3 regions of the Streptomyces sp. RGM 3693 genome follow, and region 2 is predicted to be linked to each of the others. Evidence: riboswitches for the same ligand, from Rfam matches in the RefSeq annotation. Region 2 holds a riboswitch; each other region holds the start of a gene.

Region 1 (4,451 bases), on a different contig from region 2:
CGCGTCAAGTACGGCGCCGTGTTCGTCCCACGAATCGGCGGGGCGGGCCGGCGGCTCCACGACGTACACCCACTCGATCTTGCGCCGCAGCTGGGTGAGGAGCGCCGTGAGGCTGGGGCTGCCGGTCGCCTGGGCGAGCGTTTCGTGGAACCAGGCATCCAGTTGACGCAGGTCCGCGGGGTGGCCGTGGCGGGCCCGTTCCCGGCCGAGCCGCACCAGGCCGCGCAACACCTTCAGGTGGGCGGAGCTGCGGCGGGCGGCCGCACGGGCGGCGCCCAGCGGCTCCAGGAGGGCGCGGACGTCGAGGAGGTCGGCGGCCTCCTGTTCGGTGAGTTCGGCGACGCAGGCGCCCGCGTGGTGCCGGGTGGTCACGAATCCCTCGGACTGGAGGGTGCGCAGCGCTTCCCGCACCGGGACCCGGGAGACGCCGTACCGCGCGGCGAGAATGTCCTCGATCAGCCGGCTTCCCGGCGTGAGCACACCCGACACAATATCGTCGCGAATCGCTGTACACACCGCGTGCGCGGAAATGTGACCTCGCATCGTCCGTGCCTCCGCCGTAATCCCCGGAAAACGTCGCCGCTCGGCGACTTTCCCCGACTCTATTCGACCGGGACGGACTTTCCCTCGGGACGTCGTGAATTCATCGGCGCTTTTCGGCCGGTGGGCAGGGGAACCGTGGGGCGGTACGCCGATGGCCTTGGGGAGAAGCCGATGCCCTCGGGAAGACACCGGCGGCCCTATAGGGACAGCAGAACCCCGGCGCGCCAGGGGTGGCGGGCCGGGGTTCCGGGGGACGGTACTGCGGCGGAGAGATCGCGGTCAGGTCAGACGGTGACGCCGTGCGCGCGGAGGTAAGCGACCGGGTCGATGTCCGAGCCGTAGTCGGGGCCCGTCCGGGCCTCGAAGTGGAGGTGCGGTCCCGTGGTGTTGCCGGTGTTGCCCGAGAGGGCGATCTGCTGGCCCGGGGTGACCGTCTGGCCGACCGTCACCCCGAAAGACGAAAGGTGACCGTATTGGGTGTACGTACCGTCGTTCATCCGGATCACGATGTTGTTGCCGTACGCACCGCCCCAGCCGGCCTCGACGACGGTGCCCGAGCCCACGGCGTGGACGGGCGTACCGGAGGCGGCGTGGAAGTCGATACCGGTGTGGCTGCCCGAGGACCACAGGCCGCTGGACGCCTTGTACCCGGTGGAGACGTAGGAACCGGTCACGGGCGCGACGAAGGTGTTGAGGCGCTTGCGCTCGGCCTCGCGGGCGGCGCGCACCTTGGCCGCGCGTTCCTCGTCGGCCCTCTTCTTCGCCACCTCGGCCAGCCGGACGGCCTCGGCCTCGGCCTTCGCCCGGGCCGCGGTGGCCTCGGCGGCCGCCTGCTGCGCGTCGGCCTGGGCCTCGATCCGGACGGCGAGCTCGTCACCCATCACGACGGACTGCTGGAGACCGGTGTCGTGGGGGGCCGACTCGCCCGTGGCGGCCAGCGCGGGCGACGCCACGGAGGCGACGACACCAGAGGCCGCGAGGGTGGCTATGCCGGCGAGGTTACGGGTGGTACGAGCGGTGCGGCTCGCACGGCGGTGCTTCCCGGTGGCACGGGTGAACGCCATGTACTGGCTGGTCCTTTCCTTCCCTCTCGCCTACCGGGTTAGCTGACGGGTTCGGAGCAGGAAGGTCTCCTACGGACTCCTCCGGAGAGGGGTCCGATTCACCCCAAGGGACGGGTGGGTCCCCGGCTCCCCTGGCTCGCGCCGTACGGGGACTCGGCGATGACTGTCCGGTGCCACTGTTGTGGCGGACTTGTGACGAACAGCCGGACCGACGCTAAACGGGACAACTTTCAATCGGCAAACAGAACCGGACTTTTGTGCGGTACGCCACACGCGAATCGGGCAACCGACGCAACCGGGCGGGCAGCACCAGCCGCCCGCCGGACGCGACACCACGGAGTCCCGCACTCCCGGCACGCAGCCGACCGGACGGGCACGCAAAGCGGCTCCCGTGGCAAGTGACCGCCACGGGAGCCGCTTTGTCGACACGCGTCAATAAGTGACGAACCGTCGGGTGACTGGACGTCACGTGGACGGGTCAGCCGCTGACGACCGTCACCTCGCCGATGCCCAGCGCCTTGACGGGCTCGGCGATCTGCGCCGCGTCACCCACCAGGACCGTCACCAACCGGTCCACCGGGAAGGCGCTGACGACCGCCGCGGTCGCCTCGACCGTGCCGGTCTCCGCGAGCCGGACATACAACTGCGCCTGGTAGTCGTCCGGGAGCTGCTGCTCCACCTGGTCGGCCAGCGTCCCGGCGACGGCGGCGGCGGTCTCGTACTTCAGCGGCGCGACGCCGACGAGGTTCTGCACCGCGACGTCGCGCTCGGCGTCCGTCAGCCCCTCTGCCGCCAGGGTGCGCAGCACCGTCCACAGGTCCTGGAGGGCCGGCCCGGTGGACGCGGTGTCCACCGACCCGCTGATGGCGAGCAGGGCGGCGCCGGTCGCCCCCTCCGGGGAGGACGGCGCGGACGAGCGCAGGACCTGCCCGAAGGAGCGCACCCCGTAGGTGTAGCCCTTCTCCTCGCGCAGCACCCGGTCCAGACGGGACGTGAGGGTGCCGCCGAGGCAGTACGTGCCGAGCACCTGGGCGGGCCACACCTGGTCGTGCCGGTCGGCGCCGATCCGGCCGATGAGCAGCTGTGTCTGGACGGCGCCGGGACGGTCGACGATCACCACACGGCCGGTGTCGTCGGCGACGACCGGGGACGGCTTCGGCGGCTCGACGACGGAGCCCGTCCAGGCGCCCAGGGTGTCGGCCAGCGCCGCGCCCAGGTCGACGCCGGTGAAGTCACCGACGACGACGGCGGTGCCCGTGGCAGGCCGGATGTGCGTGTCGTAGAAGGCGCGGACGGCGGCCGCGTCGATCCGCGCGACGGTCTCCTCGGTGCCCTGCCGGGGCCGGGACATCCGGGAGGTGACCGGGAAGAGCTCCTTGGACAGCGCCATCGCGGCGCGCCGGGCCGGGTTGGCCAACTCGTGCGGGATCTCGTCGAGGCGGTTGCGGACCAGTCGCTCGACCTCACTGTCCGGGAAGGCGGGGGCGCGCAGCGCGTCGGCGAGCAGACCGAGGGCGCGCGGCAGCCGGGAGGCCGGGACCTCCAGCGAGACCCGTACGCCGGGGTGGTCGGCGTGCGCGTCCAGAGTGGCGCCGCAGCGCTCCAGCTCGGCGGCGAACTCCTCGGCGGTGTGTTTGTCAGTGCCCTCGGACAGGGCACGGGCCATGATCGTGGCGACGCCGTCGAGGCCCTCGGGCTCGGACTCCAGAGGGGCGACGAGGTTGATCTCCACGGCGACGACCTGCTGGCCGGGGCGGTGGCTGGTCAGGAGGGTCAGCCCATTGGGCAGCTGGCTGCGCTCGGGCGCGGGGAAGGCCCACGGCTTGGGGGCGCCGCCGCGCGGCTGCGGGTGGAACTCCATGGTGCTCACGGGGGCGTCTGCGGGGGTGGTGGCGTCGGTCACTTGGCCGCCTCCTCTTCCTCGGTGCCGGCGGCGTCGGTCTGCGCGGTGGGCTCGTAGACGAGCACGGCGCGGTTGTCGGGGCGCAGCCGGGCCTTGGCGGCCGCCTGCACCTCCAGCGGGGTGATCTCCAGGACACGCTGGACGGCGGTCAGCGCGAGCTGCGGGTCGCCGAACAGGACGGCGAAGCGGCACAGTTCGTCGGCGCGGCCGCTGACCGTGGCGAGCCGGTCCAGCCATTCGCGCTCCAGCTGGGCCTGGGCCCGCTCCATCTCCTCGGGCGTCGGCCCCACTTCGGCGAAGCGGGCCAGCTCCTCGTCGACGGCGGCCTCGATGGCGGGCACCTCCGCGCCACCGGATGCCTTCACGTCCAGCCAGCCCAACGAGGGCGCGCCCGCCAGCCGCAGCAGGCCGAAGCCGGCGGCGACGGCGCTGCGGTCGCGCCGCACCAGACGGTTGTACAGGCGGGAGGACTCGCCGCCGCCCAGGATGGTGAGCGCGAGGTCGGCGGCGTCCGCCTCACGGGTGCCGTCGTGCGGGAGGCGATACGCGGCCATCAGGGCGCGGGAGGGGACGTCCTCCGCCACGACGGTGCGGATCTGCTCACCGATGGTCTCGGGCAGGCTGCCGTCGCGCGGCGGCTGCTTGCCGTCGTGCGACGGGATCGAACCGAAGTACTTCTCCACCCAGGCCAGCGTCTGCTCGGGGTCGATGTCGCCCACGATGGACAGGACCGCGTTGTTGGGCGCGTAGTAGGTGCGGAAGAAGGCCCGCGCGTCCTCCAGGGAGGCGGCATCGAGGTCGGCCATCGATCCGATGGGGGTGTGGTGGTACGGGTGGCCGTCCGGGTACGCCATCGCCGTCAGCTTCTCGAAGGCCGTCCCGTAGGGGACGTTGTCGTAGCGCTGGCGGCGCTCGTTCTTGACGACGTCGCGCTGGTTCTC
Region 2 (4,451 bases):
TACGACCGGCGTACACCGCGGCGTCGTCGAGGATCTCCTCGATGCGCAGCAGCTGGTTGTACTTGGCGACGCGCTCGGAGCGGGCCGGGGCGCCGGTCTTGATCTGGCCGCAGTTGGTGGCGACGGCGAGGTCGGCGATGGTGACGTCCTCGGTCTCACCGGATCGGTGCGACATCATGCACTTGAAGCCGTTGCGCTGGGCCAGCTCGACGGCGTCCAGGGTCTCGGTCAGCGAACCGATCTGGTTGACCTTCACCAGCAGGGCGTTGGCGGAGCCCTCCTCGATGCCGCGGGCCAGGCGCTCGGGGTTGGTGACGAACAGGTCGTCGCCGACCAGCTGCACCTTGGCGCCGAGCTTGTCGGTGATGACCTTCCAGCCGGCCCAGTCGTCCTCGAACAGCGGGTCCTCGATGGAGACCAGCGGGTAGGCCGCCACCAGCTCCTCGTAGTACTCGGTCATCTCGGCGGCCGAGCGCTCCTTGCCCTCGAACTGGTACTTGCCGTCCTTGTAGAACTCGGAGGCGGCGACGTCCAGCGCGAGCGCGATGTCCTGGCCGGGGGCGTAGCCGGCTTCCTTGATGGCCTCAAGGATCAGGTCGAGGGCCTCGCGGTTGGAGCCCAGGTTGGGGGCGAAGCCGCCCTCGTCGCCGAGGCCGGTGGCCAGGCCCTTGGCCTTCAGGACCTTCTTGAGGGTGTGGTAGACCTCGGCGCCCCAGCGCAGCGCCTCGGAGAAGGACTCCGCACCGATCGGCGCGATCATGAACTCCTGGATGTCCACGTTGGAGTCGGCGTGCGAGCCGCCGTTCAGGATGTTCATCATCGGGACGGGCAGGACGTGCGCGTTCGGGCCACCGAGGTAGCGGAACAGCGGCAGGTCGCTGGCCTCGGAGGCGGCGTGCGCGACGGCGAGGGAGACGCCGAGGATGGCGTTGGCGCCCAGCGAGCCCTTGTTCTCGGTGGCGTCCAGGTCGAACATCGCCTGGTCGATCAACCGCTGCTCGGTCGCGTCGTAGCCGACCAGCTCCGGGCCGATCTGCTCGATGACGGCGAGGACCGCCTTCTCCACGCCCTTGCCGAGGTAGCGGTTGGGGTCACCGTCCCGCAGCTCGACGGCCTCGAAGGCGCCGGTCGAGGCGCCGGACGGAACAGCGGCACGGCCGGTGCTGCCGTCGTCGAGGCCGACCTCGACCTCGACCGTGGGATTACCTCGCGAGTCGAGAATTTCGCGGGCTACGACGACGTCGATGGACGGCACGTTGTCTCCTTCATGGGTGTCTGGAGGTCTCGGCATGAGCCTAACGGCCCCGGGCGGATCCGCTCGCCTGTGGCCCGCTCCGTGGGACGGAATTACCCAACAAGCTGCCCAAAAGCCCAGTTCACGGGAGGTTTCCACGCGATGTTCGCTATGCGGGGAACGCCGCGCCCGGCCGCCCGGGGCATCGGGAAACGGTGCACGTCAGGGGCGTGTGCCTGCCGGGGCGGCGCGGGGCAGGTGGACGGGCCGCGGCGCGGCATCCGGGCCGGGGAACGGAGAAGCCCCGCCGTGGCGCGCTCGGGGGTACGCGCCGCGGCGGGGCAGCTCTCTGGGGCAACCGGGACGGCTCAGATGCTGAGCTTCTGGCCCGGGAAGATGAGGTTGGGGTTGCCACCGACGACGGACTTGTTGGCGGCGTAGAGCGCCTTCCAGTTGGTGCCGTGCGCCTTGGCGATCTTGGCGAGGGTGTCGCCGGACTTGACGGTGTAGGTGTCACCGGAGCGGTGCGAGTGCTGCGGGGCCGGCTGGGCCTTCTCGACCTTCTCGCGGACCGGGGCGGACTTCTTGGTGGTGCCCTGGGTCTGCTTGCGGGCCTCGGAGGCGCCCTGGCTCTTCTTGACGGTGGCACCGGAGGTGTCGACGTTGGCGGCCGGGCCACCAGCGGTCAGGTTGCCGGCTCCGGCGCAGGTCCAGGCACCCGGGCCCTGGAGGGCGAGGAGCTTCTCGGCGGCGGCGATCTGCTGGGACTTGGTGGCCAGGTCGGCGCGGGCCGCGTACTGGGTGCCACCGGCGGCGGCCCAGCTGGAGTTCGAGAACTGCAGGCCACCGTAGTAGCCGTTACCGGTGTTGATCGACCAGTTGCCGCCGGACTCGCACTGGGCGACCTTGTCCCAGGTGGCGACGGAGGCGGCGGAAGCGGAGGTGGCGCCCATCAGCGGGACGGCGACGGCTGCGCCGGCGACACCGGCCAGGGTGGCGACGCGGACGGCCTTGGAGCTGCGGCGGTGCTTGCCCTTGTTGATCAGCATCGTTCGTTCGTTTCCTCACCGACGCCTACGAGGTGAGCTGTCGGGTTCGGGCCGTGTGAGCTGCCCGGCCGCGTGTGCTGCACACGCGACTTCACCCCAAGCCGACTGACCCGTTTTCACGGGCGGGGTCGGCACTTACCTTGGGTCCCCCGCTCCTGCCTTCGGCGCTTGCGCGTCGTTGTCCTCAGACCGCCGGCAGGACTCGGCGTGCGATCGGAGGGCCCGCTTTGGCGAGCGGTCCTGACCGTAAGCAGTAACCCTGTTGGTGTTCAAACCCCATCTTCTGAACCAAGTTGACCGTTTTTGATCATCAGGGTGGGCATTTCCGCAGGTCGACCCCGGTATGGAAACGGGGGACGGGATCCACCCCATCCCCCGCAACGAGAGCCATATCTCACTTTTACGAAACGCTACGAAAGCGAGCGAACCGCCGGTAACTACCCCTGTGTCCGCCCGAGATCGAGCAGCTGACCGGGGTGGATGAGGTCCGCATCGGAGCCGATGAGGTCCTGGTTGCGGTGGTAGAGCGCAGGCCAGCCGCCCGGCAGGTCATGACTGTCGGCGATCGCTGACAGGTTGTCACCCGGGCGTACGCGGTAGCTGCCGCTGTCCGCCGGGGGCGTGCGGGGCGCCTCCCCGCCGCGGGAGGCGTGCCGGCCGCTGCCGCCGTCCCGGTCGTCCCCGGCGTCCGCGCCACCGTCCGGCGCACCGCGGTGCTTGCCGGTGGCGGGCGGCGTGGCGGGGTCACCGGGCTCGGTGGAGCCGGACGGGGCCGGGGAAGCCGGGTCGGACGGGGAGGTGGACGGCGTCCCGGACGGGGACCCGGTGGGCGCTCCGGAGCCGGACGGGGCGGGGGACGCAGACGGGGAGTCCGTCGGCCCCGGGGTCGCCGGGGGTGCGTCCGGGGCGTCGGTGCCGGAGTCGGAACCAGAGCCGGTGCCGGTGCCGGCATCCGTACCGGTGTCGCCGCCGGACCCACCGCCGGAATCGCTGCCGGAATCGCCGCCGGAATCACGGCCGGCATCACTGCCGGACGGCTCGGGGGTCTTGGTGGCCGGGCCGGCCTCGCCCTGGTCCCCCTTCGAGCCGGAGGCGTCCCCGGTCGGGTCGGAGTCGGAGGGGTCGCCGGTGCCGGTGTGGCCGTGGGACGGGCGCGGCGTCGGACGGCTGGTGGGGCCCGGGTCGACGGCGGGCTTGCGGCCGCCCTTGGTCAGGCCGGCGTGCACCGCGCAGCTGGGGAAGGCGTCCGGGCCGCGGTCGTCGAGGATCGCCTCGCCCACGGCTATCTGCTGGGCGCGGCTGGCGAGGTCGGGGCGGGAGGCGTAGGCGGAGCCGCCGTAGTCGTCCCACATCTCCTGGGTGAGCTGGAGGCCGCCGTAGAAGCCGTTGCCGGTGGCGGAGCTCCACACCCCGCCGCTCTCGCACTGCGCGACGCGGTCCCAGGTCGGCGCGTCGGCCGCCTGGGCGCCGCCCGCGGTGAACAGCGGCAGGGCCAGGCCCGCGCCGGTCACTCCTGCCGTGACAAAGATGGCCGGTGCTTGTCGGGGGCGACGATGCCGGCCGTTCCCGGAACGCATGCGGTTGCCTTTCGCGCGGCGGTTGAGTTGTCGGACCGGTGTCGGCGAGGTACCGGGCGGCAGCCCGGGGCCGGCCCCGATCGTCGGTGGAAAGGTAGCCGGGGTTACGGGCAGTCACAAGTCGGTGTAGCGGAGATCACGCAATGGTCACATAGCTGACTGACCGTCAACTATGGAGTGGTCCCTGGTCAGGACGGTTCGGGCGTGAACTCCACCGGCAGGGTGCGCAGTCCGCGCATGATGAGCCCGCCGCGCCAGCGCAAATCGTCCGGTTCCGCCGCAAGTCGGAGGTCCGGGAGTCGGGTCAGCAGGGTCGCCAGGGCGGTCTGCCCTTCGAGTCGGGCCAGCGGCGCGCCGAGGCAGTAGTGGATGCCGTGCCCGTATCCCAAGTGCGGGTTGTCACGCCGGGTGAGGTCGAGCACGTCCGGCTCGTCGAACCGCGCCGGATCGCGGTCGGCGGCGGCCAGCACCACCAGGACCGGGTCCCCAGCGGCGATCCGCTGCCCGCCCAGCGTCAGCTCCCGGGTCGCGTACCGCCAGGTAGCCAGCTCCACGGGCCCGTCGTAGCGGAGCAGTTCCTCGACGGCGGTG
Region 3 (4,451 bases), 500 kb from region 2:
CGGTCGGGGTGGGACCGGCCCGCGCTACGGCAGCGGCGGCCGCAGCCAGTGCACGCTCTGGCCGTGCGGGCCCGTCAGGGCGACCGGACGCTCGTCCACGGCGAGGGTCAGCAGCATCGCGTCCGCCGGCCCGAGGGAACGGTGCTCCGGCGCGGTGATCCACGGCAGCACGCTGTGGTGCTCCTGGGAGATCCAGTGCCCCCCGCCGTCCCGCTCGGCCAGCAGCGACCGGACGAGCCGGGCGAACTCCTCGCGCCGGGCCGGCGGAAGGTAGGTCAGCACCGCGCTCTGGAAGACGACGAGCGTCGCCTCGGGCGGTGCCTGGGCGGCCAGCGCCGGCAGCTCGTCGATCAGGTCACCGCGCACCAGAGTGGGGCGGGGCGACGTCGACACCGCCTCGACGGCCGCCGAGAGCCGCGCCGTACGGGCCTCGTCACCGGGCCATACGAGGGCGCGCAGCCAGCGGAGGTCGTCCGGTTCTCCGACCGGGTCGAGCGGATCCAGGTCGATGCCGCCGCGCCAGACGATCTCGGGCAGCTCGCCGGGCAGCACCGCCGGGCCGTCGTCGCCCCCGGGTGCGACCCCGCTGGTGCGGCAGGTGAAGGTGACCGGGCCGTCCGGGGCACCGCCCTCGACGGGCGCACCGTGGCTCCCATGGCTCCCGTGGCTCCCGTGGCTCCCGTGGCTCCCGTGGTCCCCGTGGCTCGCGTGGTGGCCCTCCTGGACGTACCGGTAGCGGTACCGGTCCGGGTGCAGGCACAGCCCCGCCGACGCCCCGACCTCCAGGAGGGCCAGCGGCTGCGGCAGAGGGGCCAGCAGCGGCAGCAAGGTGGCGCAGCGGGCCGGTTCATTGGTCTGGGTGGAGCGTCGCATGATCACCGCGCGGACCTCGTCCCAGTGCCGGACCGTCCACTCGCGCCAACGCCCGTACGCCGCCTCACCGCGCGGGCCCAACTCCGCGTGCGGACCGTCGAGGTAGCGCACCGCGGCGAGCAGCAGGTTCGGCTGCTGCTTGTTGCCGGCCGGCAGCGAACCCGCCAGCAGTTCGCAGAACTCGTCGTCCTGGCTGATCCGGGCGGACAGTTCCTCGTGCGCGTCGGACTGTCCCCGCGCCTGTTGCCAGGAGAACTCCCGGTACCGATCCGCCACTTCCCGTGGGTTGTTGACGGTGTTCCCGGCGTTTCCGGTGTTCGCGACGTTGACGACCATGAGGCGACGTTATCCTCCTCACGTTCTGTAACTGCGGGGCGTCCCTCCGCATAACGACTCACGCACAATCATCACGAGATCGTTTGACGGGACGGTGCCAACTCGCCCTGTTTGCGGCCGGGCTGGGGGTAAAAGTCCATGCCAGAGCTTCCTCGGGGGGCTTGCGGAACCCCCGTGGATTCGTGGGAACGCTTGGATTTCCCGCACCGTCTCTATTACTGTCCGATAACGGAGCGCGGTCGTCCCAGCCGTCGCCAGTGGCGGCACCGCGCGCCGACGCCGAATCCCGTACGCGCTGCTCCCGCACGTCCAGAACGACCCTTGAGCCACCCTCCCGAGCCGGCTGTTCGCGCGGCGCGACCGGTGTCCCCGATCCGTGTCCTCGACCCGAGTCGAGTCGCCCGGATCGACCGGTTCCGAGGGGCCTGTCGGATCCGCCTGGAATTGCTGGGAATTGAGTCGAGGGAACCGGGGAACCACCCTCTTGGGGTGAATCGGGCGCCTCTCGCCAGGGGGCGCTCGTAGGAGACCTTCCTGCTCCGAACCCGTCAGCTAACCCGGTAGGCGAGAAGGAAGGAAAGGAGTGCGCCCCCGTGGCGTCCAATAGGCCCGCCCCCCATGCTCCGTCCGCGTACGGCCTTGGTGGCCCCGCCGACTTCGGCGGCTCGGTCGGCTTCGGCGGCCCCGCCGGGCTCGGTGGTCCCACCGGCCTCGCTGTTCCCACCGCTGCCAGCGTTCCCACTGCTGTTAGTGATCCCATCGCTGCTGGTTCTCCCGCTGGTGTCGGTGCTCCCACTGCTCCCACTGCTCCCACTGGTGTCGGTGCTCCCGTTGACTCGGCTCAAGTCCAGCCGTCCTACGGGGAGTTGTTCGACCGGCGTCCGCACCAGGGCGCGTTCTCCCACGACCTGCTGGTCCCGGACCCGCTGCCCCAGGGGGCGCCGTCCCCGGGCGTGCCGTCCCCGGGCGTGCCGGTGGCGGGCTCGCTGCCCGGTGGGGAGCCGGCGCTCGGCCTCGAAGGCGAGGGCGTCGATGGTGAGGGCGCCGACGTGGAGGGGTCCCCGGTCGACGAGTTGGGTGTCGGCGACGGGGCGGCCCGCTCGGTCCGCGGCAAGCACCGGGTGGCCAAGCAGCGCGGCGGTGGTCTGGCGCGCGGCGGCACGGTGCTGGGCGTCGGCGTGATCGCGGCGGTCGGCGCGAGCGGGGTGGCCGCGGCCGAGGACCGGCCGCCGGTGCCGATATCGATGCCCGACCCCGGTGGGCTGGTCGATGACGCCGCCGGCGCGCACCAGGACGCCGCGTCCCGCCCCGGCACCAGCCCGTTGGCCGCCGGCGGCGGTGTCGCGCACGCCCCGACGGCCGCCGCCACGGCCGCCACTTCGGCGGTCTCCGCCCCCTCCAGCCCCTCCGCACCCCTCTCCCAGGCCGGTGCCGCCCCTGGTGACGGCGCGCAGGGCGCGGCCGAGGCGCTGCGCCACCGCATCCTCCAGCAGGCCGACGGCCGGCCGGGCGCCGCGGAGCAGACCGCCGTCCCCCAGGTGACCCACGACACGGGCGCCCAGCAGGGGACCGCGGAGCGGGCCGCGGCGGGCGAGGAGAAGCCGGCGACAGCGGCGGAAACGGCGACGGCGACGCAGCCGGCAGCCGGATCGGAAGCTGAATCGGAAGCCGGATCGGAAGCTGGATCGGCAGCCGAGCCTCAGGCAGGGGTGGAAGCCGCGCCCCAGGCGACGCCGGAAGCCGCGCCTCGCACGGCGCCGGAAGCCCGTCCGGCGCCGCAGGCCGACCGGCCCACCGACGCGGCGAAGCCCTTCGTCGCCCCAGTCTCCTCGTACACCCTCACCGCCGGCTTCGGGAAGGCCGGCGACCCCTGGGCCGCGGACCACACCGGCCAGGACTTCACGGCCCCAACGGGCACGCTGGTCATGGCAGTTCACGACGGGACCATCACCCAGGCGGGCTGGGCCGGCGGCTACGGCTACCGCATCGTCCTCACCCTCGACGACGGCACGGAGCTCTGGTTCTGCCACCTGTCCTCGATGGTCAAGACGACGGGCCGGGTCCACACGGGCGACGTCATCGGTCGCGTCGGCGCCACCGGGAGCGCCACCGCTCCGCACCTCCACCTGGAGGTTCGCCCGGGCGCCGGCGCGCCGACGGATCCGCTGCCCTGGCTGCGCGGCCACGGGGTCACCGTCTGATCGATCCGGCCGGCTGCCCACGCCCCGTGGGCAGCCGCCGGGGAGCGCCGCCGGTCTCGGCCGCGGGGAACAACTCCCGCTGTGCCAACGTTGTTACCGATCATGAACGTGACACACGCCCAGAGCTCAGCCCCCACTCCCAAGTCGCTCGGTTCGCTGTCCGTCTCCCCGCTCTGCCTCGGAGGCAACGTCTTCGGCTGGACCGCCGACGAGGCCGAATCCTTCGCCGTCCTCGACGCCTACGTGGCCGGCGGCGGAAACTTCATCGACACCGCCGACGCCTACTCCTACTGGGTGCCCGGCAACAAGGGCGGTGAGTCCGAAACCGTCATCGGCAACTGGCTGGCGGCCCGCGGCAACCGCGACGACGTCGTGATCGCCACCAAGGTCGGCGCCCAGCACGACCTCAAGGGCCTGTCCGCCGCCACCATCAAGACCGCCGTCGACCTCTCCCTGAGCCGCCTCCGTACGGACTACATCGACCTCTACTACACCCACTACGACGACGAATCGGTCGAGGTGAGCGAGTTCCTGACCGCCCTCGACGACCTCGTCCGGGCGGGTAAGGTCCGGGAGATCGCCGCGTCCAACATCTCCGCGCAGCGCCTACAGGAGTCGCTGGACTTCTCCGACCGCGAGGGCGTGGCCCGCTACGTCGCCGTCCAGCCGCACTACAACCTGGTCTCCCGCGACACCTACGAGGGCGAACTCGCCGACGTGGCCGCCCGCAACGGCATCGCCGCGGTCCCGTACTACGCCCTCGCCTCCGGCTTCCTGACCGGCAAGTACCGCCCGGGCGGCAGCATCGACAGCGCCCGCACCGGGAAGGCCGCCAAGTACCTGGAGACCGACCGCGGCCGCCGCGTCCTTCAGGCCCTCGACACCGTCGCCGCGGCCCACGACGCCGAGGTGTCCACCGTCGCCATCGCCTGGCTCGCCGCCCAGCCCACCGTGGCGGCCCCCATCGCCAGCGCCCGCACCCTGACCCAGCTCCCGGCCCTGCTGGCCGTCACCGAACTCGCCCTCACCGACGTCGAAGTG

Evidence for each region. A riboswitch is a leader RNA that binds a small molecule or an ion and turns the genes downstream of it on or off. The one in region 2 is predicted to bind cyclic di-AMP.
Region 1: another riboswitch for cyclic di-AMP. It lies ahead of ACO0M4_RS04985 (M23 family metallopeptidase); the one in region 2 lies ahead of ACO0M4_RS22585 (transglycosylase family protein).
Region 3: another riboswitch for cyclic di-AMP. It lies ahead of ACO0M4_RS20300 (peptidoglycan DD-metalloendopeptidase family protein); the one in region 2 lies ahead of ACO0M4_RS22585 (transglycosylase family protein).

Annotation. Positions count from the first base shown of each region.
Region 1 covers NZ_JBMPPQ010000001.1:1,180,055-1,184,505, reverse strand. Annotated here, with positions in the region: gene ACO0M4_RS04990 (GntR family transcriptional regulator) at 1-543, opposite strand, end outside; gene ACO0M4_RS04985 (M23 family metallopeptidase) at 828-1,607, opposite strand; cyclic di-AMP (ydaO/yuaA leader) riboswitch at 1,620-1,776, opposite strand; gene ACO0M4_RS04980 (M16 family metallopeptidase) at 2,086-3,468, opposite strand; gene ACO0M4_RS04975 (M16 family metallopeptidase) at 3,507-4,451, opposite strand, start outside.
Region 2 covers NZ_JBMPPQ010000002.1:1,163,757-1,168,207, reverse strand. Annotated here, with positions in the region: gene eno (phosphopyruvate hydratase) at 1-1,291, opposite strand, end outside; gene ACO0M4_RS22585 (transglycosylase family protein) at 1,603-2,283, opposite strand; cyclic di-AMP (ydaO/yuaA leader) riboswitch at 2,291-2,460, opposite strand; gene ACO0M4_RS22580 (transglycosylase family protein) at 2,721-3,794, opposite strand; gene ACO0M4_RS22575 (cytochrome P450 family protein) at 4,049-4,451, opposite strand, start outside.
Region 3 covers NZ_JBMPPQ010000002.1:666,730-671,180, forward strand. Annotated here, with positions in the region: gene ACO0M4_RS20295 (DUF2332 domain-containing protein) at 25-1,209, opposite strand; cyclic di-AMP (ydaO/yuaA leader) riboswitch at 1,645-1,791, shown strand; gene ACO0M4_RS20300 (peptidoglycan DD-metalloendopeptidase family protein) at 2,076-3,410, shown strand; gene ACO0M4_RS20305 (aldo/keto reductase) at 3,513-4,451, shown strand, end outside.